Regions from separate parts of the Bacillus sp. F9_6S_D1_P_5 genome, predicted to be linked through region 1. Evidence: predicted binding sites of a transcription regulator. Region 1 holds the regulator's gene; each other region holds the start of a gene.
The links. The regulator Rex, encoded in region 1, represses fermentation and respiration genes when NADH is low (regulators of the CRP and FNR family bind a similar motif). The targets are predictions, from matches to a motif close to TTGTGAAATATTTCACAA.
Positions count from the first base shown of each region.

Region 2: hcp (hydroxylamine reductase) is a predicted target of Rex. The motif match lies at 2,795-2,812, and genes of this name have one in related genera.
Region 3: ACUXEY_RS08060 (DUF1641 domain-containing protein) is a predicted target of Rex. The motif match lies at 2,020-2,037, and genes of this name have one in related genera.
Region 4: ACUXEY_RS20825 (L-lactate dehydrogenase) is a predicted target of Rex. The motif match lies at 2,132-2,149, and genes of this name have one in related genera.

Region 1 covers NZ_JBTREW010000041.1:3,406-7,539, reverse strand. The annotation lists gene groES (co-chaperone GroES) at 1-114, opposite strand, end outside; gene ACUXEY_RS27520 (CPBP family intramembrane glutamic endopeptidase) at 516-1,262, shown strand; gene ACUXEY_RS27515 (YdiK family protein) at 1,259-1,450, shown strand; gene ACUXEY_RS27510 (redox-sensing transcriptional repressor Rex) at 1,480-2,109, opposite strand; gene ACUXEY_RS27505 (ABC-F family ATP-binding cassette domain-containing protein) at 2,297-4,134, shown strand, end outside.
Region 2 covers NZ_JBTREW010000001.1:283,960-288,093, reverse strand. The annotation lists gene ACUXEY_RS01375 (ABC transporter ATP-binding protein) at 1-130, opposite strand, end outside; gene ACUXEY_RS01370 (DUF1048 domain-containing protein) at 287-628, opposite strand; gene ACUXEY_RS01365 (PadR family transcriptional regulator) at 704-1,024, opposite strand; gene hcp (hydroxylamine reductase) at 1,444-2,730, opposite strand; gene bla2 (BcII family subclass B1 metallo-beta-lactamase) at 3,340-4,113, opposite strand.
Region 3 covers NZ_JBTREW010000005.1:48,384-52,517, forward strand. The annotation lists gene ACUXEY_RS08050 (MFS transporter) at 1-926, opposite strand, end outside; gene ACUXEY_RS08055 (winged helix-turn-helix transcriptional regulator) at 1,319-1,666, shown strand; gene ACUXEY_RS08060 (DUF1641 domain-containing protein) at 2,097-2,537, shown strand; gene ACUXEY_RS08065 (NAD(P)/FAD-dependent oxidoreductase) at 2,582-3,760, shown strand; gene tyrS (tyrosine--tRNA ligase) at 3,951-4,134, opposite strand, start outside.
Region 4 covers NZ_JBTREW010000019.1:15,883-20,016, reverse strand. The annotation lists gene ACUXEY_RS20830 (PTS transporter subunit IIC) at 54-1,067, opposite strand; gene ACUXEY_RS20825 (L-lactate dehydrogenase) at 1,090-2,040, opposite strand; gene ACUXEY_RS20820 (spore coat protein) at 2,287-2,535, opposite strand; gene ACUXEY_RS20815 (hypothetical protein) at 2,549-2,734, opposite strand; gene ACUXEY_RS20810 (CPBP family intramembrane glutamic endopeptidase) at 2,879-3,592, opposite strand; gene ACUXEY_RS20805 (TetR/AcrR family transcriptional regulator) at 4,054-4,134, opposite strand, start outside.

The DNA of each region.
Region 1 (4,134 bases):
TTTACCCTCTTGTGGTTTTTCTTTTGCTGTGTCTGGTAATACAATACCACTTGCTGTTTTTTCTTCCGCTTGAACAAGCTCAATTACAACGCGATCACCTAATGGCTTTAGCATGAACAATAACCTCCTCATTTTGTTATGTAAATTTTATTTATTAGCACTCAGGTCACCCGAGTGCTAACACACTTATAATAATAAATAATCTCAATTTCTTTTGCAAGTAAAAAAATCATAATTTTTTCGCAAATTCAGTTATACACTTTTCTATATAGAGTCTCTCTTCTTCTACCTTTACCATATGAATCGTTGTTTCCACTACTCGTATGTTACAATATGAAAGGACACCCTAAGTTGTTTTCGCTACACACACAACTTTCTCCTGTCTTCTATTATAATTTCAAATAAGGATTTACAAAAAAAACATAATTTAAGTAAGGTTTATATCGTAGGTAGCATATTTACATGTTATCCTACCTTATCTCATACACTAGAGTTAGAAAGGATGGTTAAACCATTTGAAAAAACAATATTGGTGGGTTATCGTTACATACATTTTAATGCAGTTATCATCAATTGCTGGATTACCACTTCTCCTGAAAACTGGACTTTATGATAACAGGGGATTTACTAGGGAAGAGAAATTTCAACTCATAACTGGTCACTGGGCAATCATTAGCTTCTTTATTGCATTATGTATCGTACTTTGGTTACTTAGAACAGATATTCGTGACAGACATTTAGATACAAAGCGTTCTACTGTTCCAGCTACGATTGGTTGGATTTTTATCGGGTTCTTCTTAGCATTTTTCTCGCAAAGTATTGCCGGTATGATAGAAATGCGTTTATTAGGAATTAAACCTGGATCTGAAAATACAGCAAGACTTATGGATATCGCAAGAACGACACCTTGGTTCCTTATTGTTATATCTATAATAGGACCTATTTTGGAAGAAATCGTATTTAGAAAAATTTTATTTGGTACACTTTATAAGAAGTTTAACTTCTTTATTGCTGCTATTATTAGTTCTCTCGTATTCGCAGCAATTCATTTTGATTTCACTCACTTATTGGTATACACTTCTATGGGACTCGTATTCGCCTTTTTATATGTAAAAACGAAGCGTATTATCGTCCCTATCGCAGCTCATGTTGCAATGAATACATTAGTTGCAGTTGCTCAAGTTTTAATGAGCAATGAACAAATTCAAGAAATGATTAAAGAAGCTGAAAAAATGCAAGGCTTTATCGGAGGATTTTTATGAGAAACTCACCATTGTTCATGGCTGCATTGTACTTCCTACTAGGATGTATCTTTACCCGCTTCGCCATTACGAACGTAACAGATACAATCTGGAATATGTGGACAATACTATTTGCAGTTATGGCAACAATTGATTTTAATTTGGCACTTCGCCTTATATTAGTTAAATTCACAAAGAAAAAACAATAATAAAACGCAGAGGTCGCTTCCTCTGCGTTTTATTGTGGATAATTCTTTAAAAAGTAAACAAGTGTTTGTAACTCTACTGCTAAATCAATATGATGAATTCTTATATCGTCTGACACATTTAAGCGTGCTGGTGTGAAATTTAAAATACCATGCACACTCGTTTCAGCTAATCTATCTGCTACAGATTGTGCTACTGTAGCCGGTACTGTTAATATTGCCACTTGTATATCATTTGATAATCTTTCTTCTAATTCATCTAAATGATATACAGGAATGCCCCCGATTTCTGTTCCAACTTTCTCTTCACTAACGTCAAACGCCATTTCAATTTTTGTATTATTGTTTTTCGTGAAATTATAATGTAAGAAAGCGGTCCCTAAATTACCTACTCCAATAAGCGCTACACGTGTTATATCATCTTGGTCGAGTGTTTCACGGAAAAATGATAATAAATAATTTACGTTATATCCATATCCTTTTTTCCCTAACGCCCCAAAGTATGAGAAATCTCTTCGAATAGTTGCGGAATCAACCTTTACCGCTTCACTTAATTCGGCTGATGAAACACGTTGCTTACCAGACAGAGATAAGTTTTGGATAAATCGATAGTATAGAGGCAATCTCTTAGCAGTGGCTTGTGGAATTTTCTGCTGCTCCATATAACCTCTCCTCTCTTCCTATCTTTATTCATATGCTTTAATCAAATACAGAAGTTTAGCACTTATTAAATTCCTTGTATAATAGAAAGAAGAAGTATTCTCTCTGTATTTTAAACTATACACTATTTTTAGTATGATTGAGAAATATAAACATGGCAAAGTTAAGAAATTATTTGAGGTGAAAACATTGATTTTATTACAAGTAAACGCGCTTTCGAAATTATACGGTGCAGAAACGATTCTTGCAAACATAAAATTGGAAGTTCAAACGAAAGATCGCATCGCATTAGTCGGACGAAATGGAGCCGGAAAATCTACGTTATTAAAAATAATAGCTGGTGAGCTATCTCATGATGGTGGCGAAATTATAAAACCGAAAGATGTCTCAATCGGATACTTAGCTCAAAATACCGGTTTAGAAACGTCTTTAACAATTTGGGATGAAATGTTAACCGTCTTTACACACTTGCAGCAAATGGAGACAAAACTTCGAAGGCTAGAGCAAGAGATGGGAAAAGAAGAAAACTTTTCAAACGAGGCTATATATGAAAGGTTATTAACTGATTATGACCAATTGCAATTAGATTATAAAGATCAAGGTGGCTATCAGTACGAAGCAGATATCCGTTCGATTTTAAGCGGTCTTGGCTTCCCAGTCGAAACGCACCAGACGACGATTTCTACATTAAGCGGTGGGCAAAAAACACGATTAGCTCTCGGTAAATTATTATTAACGAAACCAGACTTACTTATTTTGGACGAGCCTACAAACCATTTAGATATCGAAACATTAACATGGCTTGAACAATATTTACAAGGCTATCCTGGCGCAATACTTATTGTTTCCCATGACCGTTATTTCTTAGATAAACTCGTTACACAAGTATATGAAATTTCGAATAAAGAAAGTAGACGATTTGTTGGTAACTACAGTAAATATTTAGATTTAAAATCAGCACTATACGAGCAAGAAATGAAACGTTATGAAAAACAACAAGATGAAATCGCTAAACTTGAGGACTTCGTTCAAAAGAATATAGCTCGTGCATCTACAACAAAACGTGCGCAAAGCCGTCGTAAACAATTAGACCGTATGGAACTATTAACAAGACCATTAGGTGACTCTAAGTCGGCTTCCTTCCATTTCGATATTGAAAAACAAAGTGGAAATGATGTTTTACAAGTAAAGGATGCAACTATCGGCTATGATGAGGATCCAATTATTGAACATGTAACAATGCGCTTAACTCGTGGGGATAGTGTTGCTTTAGTTGGTCCAAATGGAATTGGGAAATCCACATTGTTGAAATCCATTGTGAATAAGTTACCACTATTACATGGTGATGTTTCTTTCGGATCCAATGTATCTGTTGGTTATTATGATCAGGAACAAGCTAACTTAACATCTTCTAAGCGAGTTTTAAATGAATTATGGGATGAATATCCATTGCAGCCCGAAAAAGAAATTCGCACAATACTAGGTAACTTCTTATTCACAGGAGACGATGTACTAAAACCAGTATCTTCTCTTAGTGGTGGACAAAAGGCTCGGTTAGCTCTTGCAAAACTTATGATGCAAAAATCGAATTTATTAATTCTCGATGAGCCTACGAACCATCTTGATTTAAATAGTAAAGAAATCTTGGAGAATGCTTTAATTGATTATCCGGGTACCCTTCTATTCGTCTCACATGACCGCTACTTTATTAATCGTGTAACGACAACTGTTGTTGAGTTATCAACAGAAGGTGCGCAGGAATATTTAGGTGACTACGATTACTACGTTGAAAAGAAAAATGAGATGATTGAACGTGCTGAATTTGAACAACAAGAACAGCAAGAGAATCAAGCACCTGTTCAAAAAACTGTAGCTCCAGAAAAATTAAATTATCTTGAAGAAAAAGAGCGCAAAAAGTTGGAGCGTCAACGTACTCGAAAAATCGAGGAACTAGAACAAAATATTGTACAATTTGAAGAAGAAATTGCTACGTTAGAAGATCAACTTTGCTTACCAGAAATATATGC
Region 2 (4,134 bases), on a different contig from region 1:
TCCCCGCTCCATTTGAGCCTAGCAGCGCGAAAATTTCGCCACGCTGCACTTCAAAATCCACTCCCTTTAAGACTTCTTTATCTTTAAAAGATTTTTTTAATCCTTTTACAGAAACCGCTGCATTACTCATACTTTTTCCCCCTTTATCAAAATAGATTACCTATACCCTCTATTTAGTATCACTGATAATCTGTAATACTTAGTAGTGATTTAAAAATATAACTGAATAGCGATGGTAGCAATTCACATTTGTAACCAGCTAATCAGTTGGTATTCCTAATTGTATTTATTTTTTTCTCAACTTCTTCATAATACTTTCATTCAAATCTTCACGATACTTGGAGACATACGTTTTAGCGTTTGCCACTAGTTCGTCAGCAAAAGATGCTACGTCTTCCCCAGTAATGTCAAGCACTTGTCTGCCTTCTGCTGCACCAGCTTCAAACAAATCGATTAATTCATACTGTATGTGCAGCATATCCATACCGTTTCCGGTCGAAAAATTCCACATGTAGTTTTGAATTTTCTTAAACACAAATTGATAGTCCTCGGGTAGTGCTGCAACACGTGCCATCATCATTCTGTACTCTTTTTTATCACCAATTAATTTTTTGAATATTTCCAACATATTATTTTCCTCCTTTTTTATAAAGCAGAACAAGAAACTCTCCAAATATGAGCCGGAACATTTTATATTATGAGGCTAGTTTGACTTCAAGACGTTAATTTTTGAAGATACAAAATCCCATTTTTTCCAAAACAATTCAAGTTCCTGACGGCCTGCTTCATTTAATGAATAAAACTTACGAGGCGGCCCCATATCTGATGGTTTCTTTTCAATATTCACAAGCTTTTTCTTTTCTAATCGTACGAGGATAGTATAAACCGTCCCTTCTACGACTTCGGTAAACCCAAGATCATTCAGGTGGCGGGTAATCTCATAGCCGTACGTTTCACGGCGGCTGATGATTTCCAGTACACACCCTTCCAGTGAACCTTTCAACATTTCAGTTAAATTTTCCATATCCTGATCCTCCTTTACCCCCTATTCTGTCTGACTTATATTCAGTATCACAGAGTACTAAGGCGAATTTTTACTGAATAGCTTTTGAGTAAAACTACACTATTCAGTATTACTTATTACAACTACATTGTATGACTAAGTAGTTGTGAATGTCAACTGATTTTCAAAATTTTTCTAAAAACCGCTATTACCTATCGTTTGCTGAAAATATTTTGAGAAACAGCACTACTCAGTATTACCTATTACAAGTACATTGTATGACTGAGTAGTTGTAAATGTCAACTCGATTTTTATATTTTTCTAAAATCAACTATTACCTATCCCACTAAGAAAAAATGCCCCGAAACAAAAATTCTACATTTTTGTTTCGAGGCGCTATAGGCCAGTTCTTCTTCTTAATAAGACAAATCACCCTTTTGTTACGATAACATCATTTCCATATCTTCCGCTGCATTTGTAATCAGTTTCAAACCGAATGTTTCTTGTAATACATCAAGCACGCCAGGTGAAATAAATTCAGGCGCCTTTGGACCGATGCGAATATCTTGAATGCCGAGACTAAATAGTCCAAGTAAAATCGCAACCGCTTTTTGTTCAAACCATGAAAGGACAATACTAACTGGCAGTTCGTTCACTTCGCATTGAAAAGCACCTGCTAAAGCGGCTGCTATTTTCACTGTAGAAATTGAATTATTACATTGCCCTAAATCAATGTAACGCGGAATCTCTGTACCAGGTACAACACCGTACTCTACATCATTAAAGCGGAATTTTCCGCAAGAAGTCGTTAAAATAACCGTTTCTGGCGGAAGTGACGTTGCTAATTCACGATAATATTCCCCGCCTTTTCCTGGTGCATCACAACCTGCGATGACAAAGAAACGCTTAATCTTCCCTTCTTTTACTGCCTCAATAATTTCTGGGGCCAATGATAATACTGTATTATGATGAAACCCTGTTACTAACTGTTCATCCGACTCCATATGTACTTCTGGAAGTTCTAGCGCTTTTTGAATCAACGGCGTGAAATCATCATTTTCAATTTTTTGTACACCTTCTAAACCTGCAATATCATATGAAAAGAATCGATCAGAATATGATCCTTTAATTGGCATAACACAATTCGTTGTCGCTAATATGGCACCTGTAAATTTTTCGAACAGACGTCGTTGATCGTACCATGCCTTACCGATGTTTCCTTTTAAATGTTTATATTTTTTCAGCTGCGGATACCCGTGTGCTGGCAACATTTCAGAGTGCGTATAAATATTAATTTCTTTTCCTTCTGTTTGTTTTAATAATTCTTCTAACGCAAATAAATTATGACCAGTAACTACAATTGCTTTACCTTCTACATGGTTTTGTGTAATTTGAACAGGCTCTGGAACACCAAAGTGATTCGTATGCGCCTCATCTAATAACTCCATTACTCGTAAAGCCGATTTCCCTACTTTCATAGCCATATCAATATGTTCTTGTTCATTAAAGTTAGAATTGGTTAATGTCATATACAGTGCTTCTTGCGTTGTAGCATCTACAAAATCATCAGTATACCCTAGCTGAGCAGCATGCGTACGATAAGCCGCAATTCCTTTTAATCCAAACACAATCGTATCTTGTAAACTTGCAATTGTTTCATTTTTACCGCAAACACCGATTACTTTACATCCGCCTGTTGGCGTTTGTTCACATTGATAACAAAACATTATCATCCCACCCTCTCCCAATCATTCCTTACAAACTAAGCATAATATCTGGTGAGATGAAAGGATGTGATATCAATCACAATAATATAGATAAATTTGTGACAGTTCATATTGTTGACATAATATTTTTATTGACTCTAAAAACATTACTGAAAAATGTACATCTTTGTTGGTACTTTCAAATAGCTAGTTAATAGATTTAAAGAACTATTAGCAACTAGCAATTTTTTTGATTAAAAATTCTATGGGAAAGTCCTTCATTTACAATACATTTACATTATCTTAACATTGTTTACATTATTTATATGATATATTTATATAGAAACTACTTAATAAATTTCATGTACATTGTTATCTTTATAATCTCTGATTTAATTAACAAGAGATTATGTTATATTTTCATATCAGGGGTGAATGAGGATGACTGAAACTTTAAAAACACTTATAATGCTTGATGCTACTTACGTTGTTATAGCGATTATGACGGTACTGGTATTTGTATACTTGGAATTAAAATCTCAATAACGTATGCAGGCTTCGCATTTAAATATAGTTAGAAGAAAGCGAGGAGAAAATTGTTTCTCCTCGCTTTTTTATTCCCACTGTTTCTTATTTCAACAAATCCAATGTATGTAAAAGTAAACCTCTATCCCCAACTTCTCCATGACCAGGAACTACTGAATTGATAGTTCCATATCGCTTCAGCACATTCTCAATCGATGTAGACCATTCATTTACGTAAGCATCAGCAACGTTTCCTAAATCTTTCGCGGACGCAGATTTCACTAAACAGCCTCCAGCTAAAATGTTGTATTGCGGTAACCATACGACAATATTATCTTCTGTATGTCCTTTCCCTGGATAAAACGTTTCTACTTTCATATTTCCAAACTTCAAATTTGTAACGGTTTGTAAATCTCCAAGCGGTTCCTCATATCCATTTTTCTTTGCTAGTTCTGCAGTCAACACTGTACTATGCGCTTTAATGCCTCTTTCTTTCAATGTTTTTATTCCGCCAATTCGATCAGCGTGCGCATGTGTAATAATGACATCCGTTACCCGTTTCTTAAATTTCTTTTCTACCATCTCTATTAATTCCTTCGTTAACTTATCATCCCAAGAAGAATCAACAAGCACTAACCCTTTAGAAGTAATAAGAACTAGCCCGTTCGAAGGAACTGCTTCTCCGTTAAAATAACCTAACTCCGTATGAACCCATACATGCTTGTTTAACTGAGAAATTGAAATAGTTCCTGTCTCATTTTTTATTATTTTTTGCTCTAGCTTTTGTTCCGCTTTCACAGAAGAAACAGCACTAACAAATTGAGTTGTTCCTAGCAAACTAACACATACCCCTAATTTTAATAATGTATTCTTTTTCATTTTCTCCACCCTTTCTTTCAA
Region 3 (4,134 bases), on a different contig from region 1:
AGTCCTGGAACATTCATAAACGCGAATAGTCCCATGAAAATAATTGTGATGAGTCCAGCGACTTTAAACGGTGCTGTAAATGTTAAAACAAATAATACAATTGCTTGAATAAAGAACATGTAAAATAGCGCTTGAATCGGATTATGATTTGATAATTTTCCGCCAATCATATTCCCTATTGCAATTGCGATTCCGTACACTAACAAAATAATTGTAACGGTACTTGCTTTAAATCCTGTTACTTCTTGTAATAACGGAGATAAGTACGTAAATGTTACGAATGTCCCCCCGTACCCTAATGCAGTAATGATAAATACAAGTAATAGTCTTCCATTCGTAATCAGCTTACATTGATCGCGAAATGATACAGACGTACCTTTTTTTAAGTTAGAAGGAATTAGCATACTGTTGGCGATTAAGGCAACGATTCCAATTGCCACAATGACCATAAACGATGCTCTCCAGCCAAATTGTTGCCCAATAAATGTTCCAATTGGTACACCTGTAATGGTCGCAACAGTTAAACCAGTAAACATAAATGCAATCGCACTCGCACGTTTATTCTCTGGTACAAGCGCAGCCGCAATTGTGGATCCTATCGACATAAAAACGCCGTGTGCAAACGCAGATACAACCCTTGCGATAAGCAACACAGTGAAACTTGTTGCCACTGCCGCAATTCCATTACCAATAATGAAAATAATCATAATCCACATTAATAACGTCTTTCGCGACATACTAGCTGTTAATGACGTTAATACTGGGGCACCAAATGCTACTCCTAATGCATATAAAGAAACGGTTAAACCCGCTGTTGTAACAGAAACATGTAAATCCTCTGAAATAGATGGTAATAAACCGACACTAATAAATTCGGTTGTACCAATTCCAAACGCACTAATGGCTAGTGCTAATAAAGCAAACATACTTCTCCGATTCGTCTGTACTGCCGAAGAAGATACTGTATATGAATTCAATTGAACTCCTCCTTAATGCGAGAAATCCAATCATAATAGTATGAAAAAAGGCCTTTTTTCTTCTACAAAAATAACTTTACTGCTCATATATGCTATTATGAATGGCTTCACTCTTTTTTTGAAGAACGCACTTAAAAGTACGATAGGTACCAAAAAGTAACATAGGTACTTTTTAGTACCGTACTACTCATTTCCCTCTTACGTATGCTATTATGGAACATATTCAACATGATAAAAAGTACGTACTTTAAAGTGCTATAGGCACTTTTTAGTAACATTTAAATGATTTAGCTTCTTTTGCTGGAGAACTGAAATCTACATTCATCAAAGGAGATTTTTATATGAAGAAATATAATATTCCCGTTGAAGCCACGTTAGAGGTTATCGGCGGAAAATGGAAAGTCGTTATTCTTTGCCACTTAACGAAAGGTACAAAGAGAACGAGTGAATTAAAACGTCTTATGCCTGGTATTACACAAAAGATGTTAACACAGCAATTACGCGAGTTAGAAGATGATGGAGTTATTCAAAGAAAGATATACAACCAAGTACCACCGAAAGTAGAATATTCCCTTACAGACTACGGTTGGTCTTTAGAATCCATTCTTGATTCTCTTTGCACTTGGGGCGAATGCCATCTTGAAAAAAGCGGTAATACATCGATGCTAATTACAGAAGGTGAACAATAAAAAAAGGAAAAAATGAACATAAATTTGTCCATTTTTTCCTTTTTTTATTTATATATACGTACATTTCTAGCTTTAACAAAATAATTTATGCGCTTTCATGCCTTGTCAGTACTACGTTATACGCTTAATATCAAATAATTAGGAATCATTTTTATGTTAACATAGGTGCATATAGTATATAATATAGGATATATATTATATACACTTTCCGATAAAGGAACTTTCCATTATGCGGACAAGCCATGTATCGGACAGTTCATAAATAATAGGTAGGACATTATGGTTTTGGATTTATGATTTCAGCTTACTTGCTGGCATAAATTTAAAGGCATTTTATTGTGCTTTGTGAAACTTTGTATAAAGTTTCGCAAACGTTTACTATCTTACCTATCAAAAATAAGAGTATTGCTATCGTAAAGGAGAATTGGAGATGCCAGAAACTATGACTCAAACAAAGCCAGAACAAGAAACTGTACAAATTTCTGCTAGCCAAGGACAACTTGATGTACTTGATCAGTTGTTAAAACCTGAGGTACAAGAATCATTAACAACACTAGTAGAACAGCTTCCAAAATTAACTGAGCTTGTTAACATTTTAACTAAGTCTTATGACTTCGCTCAAACTGTTGCTACTGATGAAGTATTAAAAAGCGACACTGTTGGTGCAATCACAGAGCTTGTAGAACCTGTAAAAGATACAGTGAAAAGCATGGCTGCAACTGCTATCGAAGCGAAAGATCGTGCTGACGAAAGCAACGAAGTTATCGGCCTGTTCGGTCTATTAAAGTTACTAAAAGACCCACAAGCACAAAAAATGTTCCGCTTTGTGAACGCATACCTTCAAATTAGTGCAGAACGTAACAATAAATAATTTAACTTATAACAACAATTAGTAAAGACGGGGGATATCATACTATGTCAAAACAAATTGTCATCTTAGGCGCTGGTTATGGCGGTCTTCTTGCCGCTTTAAACGTACGTAAATATTACAGCAAATCAGAAGCACAAGTTACAGTGATTAACCAATACCCAACACACCAAATCATCACTGAATTACACCGCCTTGCAGCTGGTAACGTGTCTGAGCAAGCAATTGCAATGCCACTTACAAAGCTTTTCAAAGGTAAAGATATCGATCTTAAAATTGCAACAGTTGAGTCATTCTCAGTTGATAGCAAAGAAATCAAACTAGCTGGCGGCACTACTTTATCTTACGATGCACTTGTAGTTGCTTTAGGAAGTAAAACTGCTTACTTCGGTATTCCAGGACTAGAAGAAAACAGCATGGTATTAAAATCTGCTGCTGATGCGAACAAAATCTACAAACACGTTGAAGACCGTATTCGTGAATATGCGAAAACGAAAAACGAAGCTGATGCTACAATCGTAATCGGTGGTGGCGGATTAACTGGCGTAGAGCTAGTTGGTGAGCTTGCTGACATTATGCCTAAACTTGCAAAAAGCCACGGCGTAAATCCAAAAGAAGTTAAACTTCTTCTTGTTGAAGCAGGTCCAAAAATCCTTCCTGTATTACCAGACCACTTAATCGAACGTGCAACTACTAGCCTAGAAGCACGCGGCGTTACATTCTTAACAGGTCTTCCTGTAACAAACGTTGCTGGCAATGAAATTGACTTAAAAGACGGTCAAAAACTTGTTGCTAACACATTCGTGTGGACAGGCGGCGTACAAGGTAACCCATTAATCGGTGAATCAGGTCTTGAAGTAAACCGTGGTCGTGCAACAGTTGATGCATACCTACAATCTACTTCTCACAAAGACGTATTCGTTGCTGGAGACAGCGCTGTTGTCTTCGCTCCAGACGGACGTCCATACCCACCAACTGCACAAATCGCTTGGCAAATGGGTGAGTTAATTGGATACAACTTATACGCAGCACTAGAAGGCAAAGCATTCGAAGAGTTCGCACCTGTAAACTCTGGAACACTTGCTAGTCTAGGACGTAAAGATGCTGTTGCTACAATCGGAGCAAGCAATACTCCACTTAAAGGCTTACCAGCATCATTAATGAAAGAAGCAAGTAACGTTCGTTACTTATCACACATTAAAGGTCTATTCAGCTTAGCTTACTAATCTGAATATAAGCCCGAATCATGCCCTGCATGGTTCGGGCTATTTTTGTCCGTAATTTCCTCTAACTTATTTATTCGGCGGATGAAGAATATAACCCTTTTAATTATCTAAATTTACTGATTATTTTATGTCTAAATTGTGTATATGAAAGGATGGAAGTATTCTTTCTACCCCCATCCTTTCACACAAACTATTCTCCTAACTTCACTAAGCTGTAATTCTTCTTCCCTTTACGAATAATAATAAATCGTCCATCAAATGAATTCTCTACAGTAACATCCGTACCCACATCTGTTACTTTTTCGCCATTCATCGAAATAGCTCCGTTATTAATATCTTCACGTGCTTGTCGTCTAGATGGTTCAATCCCTAAA
Region 4 (4,134 bases), on a different contig from region 1:
AGCAGACTGTGGCTTCCAGTCTGCTTTTCTCTATATAAAAGGAGATTTTCAATTTAAGATTGCGGTACAGTCATATCACCAGAATGAATACGACCTGCTTTTTTAAGAACAATGTAAAGTATATAAGCAACAGCTACTGGAATGACGATATAAGTAATTACCATCGCCGGGAGAACTTCCCATCCTTGGCTGGAAATTAAATTAATTGGTGCGATAAGAGAACTTAATCCAAGACCTGCAATTTCCTTTCCTGCTTCCAGTTGGAAAATTAATGCGGATACTGGACCGACTATAGCACTGGCGACGACAGTTGGAACGAGAATCATTGGATTTTTAGTGATATTTGGCAACTGTACTTTCGGAGTACAAAGTGCTTGAGCTAATATGCCACCTAAATTGTTTTCTTTCGCTGAGATAACAGAGAATCCGATAAACTGAGCGACGCATCCGGCAAGAGCAGCACCACCTGCAACACCGTCTAAGCTAAGTGCGATCGCTAACGCAGCTGATGAAGCTGGAGAGATAAGTAATAGTCCCCAAACGACTGCAATGACGATAGATGCGATGAACGGGCTACCAGCTGAGCTATCTTTAATAAACGCTCCAACTGTATTTAAAACAGGAGTAATATTATGAGATAACCAAATACCTACTAAACCAGAACCTAATATTGCCGCAAATGGAACGAGCATCATATCTAACGCAGTTTTTCCACTTAAACGTTTACCAATATATACAGCTAAAGTCGCTGTTAATAATGCACCGATTGGCTCACCTGTTTTAATAATTAGACCTGCTTCAGTAATTGAAATGGATCCGGCACCAATCGCTCCAGCTACCATAGCCGAGAAGATTACAAGTCCATTTGCACCGAGCATAAAAGCAATTCCGGCACCAATGGCTGGTGCCATAAGTGATTTTGCAACAACTCCGATTGTAATAAGCAACGGAATATCAACAATTCTTCCTATATTTTCGATTAGTAAACCAATTCCAAGGGATACGAAAATACCTTGTGCGATTCCAGCTGATGCTTTAAATACACGAGACATTATATATTCCTTCATTTGTTTCACCTTCTCCTATAAGTTAGTAACCAATTGTTTTCATATAATCACGTAAAATATCGTTTGATTTTGCGAATCGAGATTCTTCATCCTCTGTTAAATTTAGTTCTACAATTTCTCTTATACCATCTCTAGTAATAATAGCTGGTACTCCTGTGCAAATATCATATTCACCGTACTCACCATCTAAAATAGCTGATACAGCAATGACACGGTGATCATCGTTAAAGATTGAACTCGCAATATATGCTAGAGAGTTTCCAATTCCGTAATAAGTAGTTCCTTTACGCTTATAAATTTCCCATCCAGCTTTTGCAGTCTTCTCAACAATTTCATCTAAATCTATTTCACCAAATTTGTCTTTTTTCTCTTCTAAAATTTGTAGAATTGGCTTTCCACCAACAGTTACGTGAGACCAAGCAACCATTTGAGAATCACCATGTTCTCCTAATGAATACCCATGGATACTACGAGGATCTACATGTAACATTTCAGATAAAATTGTTCGTAAGCGAGAAGAATCTAGTGATGTACCAGTACCGATTACACGATTCCTAGGTAATCCAGATAATTTCCACACTTCATATGTAATAATATCAACTGGGTTCGATGCAAGTAAGAAAATACCGTCAAATCCACTTTCCATTACACCGCCAACAACACTTTCCATAATTTTCGCACTCGCTCCTAAAGTATCTAAGCGACTTTGCCCAGGCTTTGGTGCTGGTCCTGCTGTAATAATAACGATGTCCATATCTTTACAGTCTTCATAGCTTCCTGCATATACTTTTGTTCTTGTATTTGTAAAGTTAATGCAGTGTGATAAATCCATTGCTTCCCCAACTGCACGTTCATGATTTATATCAATTAATAATAGTTCTTCGCAAATGCCTTGATTTACAATGGAATATGCACAACTTGATCCAACTAATCCAGTACCGATAATTGCAATTTTTCTTGTATTTCGTTTCATGGCAATCTCTCCTAATTGATCATATAATCTATTTCTTTTGTTCTTTACACTCCTAATTATAGAGGTTCCCACGATAGAAACCATGGATACTTTGTGAAATATTGAACAAAGTTTTTGTCCTTTTTGTGAATTGTTATATTCCATTTTCGTCATATTTGTTACAACTGGAAAAATATTTATTATATATTTATTGACATACACAAAAGAAAAAAACGAGCGACTTCATTCGCCCGTTTTTTCATCCCATTATTCTGCACTTAATTGGCCTTTTAATTGCTGTACAATCATTGGGTTAGCAGGTGCTGCCGGTTTGTAATAACTCTTTTGCTTTGCGTACTCATACATATTACGTTGACGCATCTCATCTTGATTACGAATTTGAATTAACGTTTGATGTAACTGTTCATTATCAGACTGAGCAATATAATTTGCATAACTTGTTAAACTTGCATTTAATCCTGCTAAATAATCATTTACCATATCTTTTTCATTCATGTTCCGCTTCCTCCTATCCTAGGAAAGTCATTAATTGCTGTTTCGTATTTCGCGCATCTTGCGCATCTTTTTGTAGCATTTGTTTCAGTTGTGGATCCGTACACGTCTGTGCATACTGCTCCAACTTGTTAATAATTGTTGCGTGTCCACCAATTAAATGACGTAAATTTTCTACTTCAAGCTCTGTTAAATTTTGCATAGAATACTCCTACCTTTCTTTATTCGTTCACTGTTAGTATTTAGCTATTTTTTGATTGTATACATGAATTAATTTTTTCACGTGCATACAAAATAAAAGATGAATAGCTGAGCCATTCATCTTTTATTTTGTATGTATTTATTTTTATAGAGATACAATCATACTTATACTCACAAGTAAGTTCCATACAATGTGTAACATAATACTAGGTATAATAGATTGCGTCTTTTTGTATAACATTGCAAATACCATTCCCATAATCGTTGCCGTAATTAGAAGACCTTCATGAAGAATTCCAAAAATGAAGGAAGAAATAATGATACTAACTAAAAAATTATATCTCTTTTCTAAAAATCGATATAAAATACCTCGAAATAAAATTTCTTCTTTAACCGGTGTAATGATAGCAACACTTAACACATATATAATACTTTGTATGCTATTTTGAAGCCCTAAACTCCCTAATTGTTCCTTTTGTTCTGCTGCACTTTCAAAACTAAACACATGTAACATTAAATATTGTGATACTGCAATGACAATAAAACCAATTAATAGATATAAATATGTCTGCCCACTCTTCAAAACGGATAAATCCCAAATAGATTTAATAAAATGAAAAACCGGTTTATAAGCTAATAAAACGATCGCAACAACAGATGCATCGAATAAGAGCAAATAATATCCTTCTAATTTAGTACTTAATGCTTCTTCTCCATAAATCTCAAAGGCTAAACCAAGGAATAATCCTCCTAGGAGTGAAATCCCTATAATCATTGCTATCATTACAAATAGATTTTTATATGTTATATTCTCTATTTTTCTTTCCGCACTATACGCTTCTAACACTGTTTTACTCACAGTATCCCTCCAGTTATTCTCATTTATCTCAATAAAATCCTTTAATTTAAATATAAAGATAATATAACAAAAATTTCAAAAAGAATAATATGCAATTTTACATATTATGAAAATTTTATAGTTTTAGGAATAGGATTGCTATGCAATAATTATTATATGAAATTTCAAAAAACAATTCCTATCCACCGTAACCCTCACATCCTATAAAAATTATTAGTTAAAGGAGCAATAAACATGAAAACCCACGACTTCCTTACAGAAATCCAGAAGGGCTCTGAACCTAGTCCCTATCAAGATCCCATCGTATTCAGTTTCGTTTGCTTTTTCTTAGCGATATATACATTTTTCAAACCTGTAAAATGATATCATTTCATGAGAAAAAGCCTACCATTCTTTTCGAATCATATGCACAAAAAAACCTTAGAATTGCTTCTAAGGTTTTTGGTTGTCTCGCTTCCTATTCACTTTCGCATCACATGTAATCCTTTAATAAACGTTTTTAATAATACATGTAAACTTGTATCTAAATCTAATGGTAGACC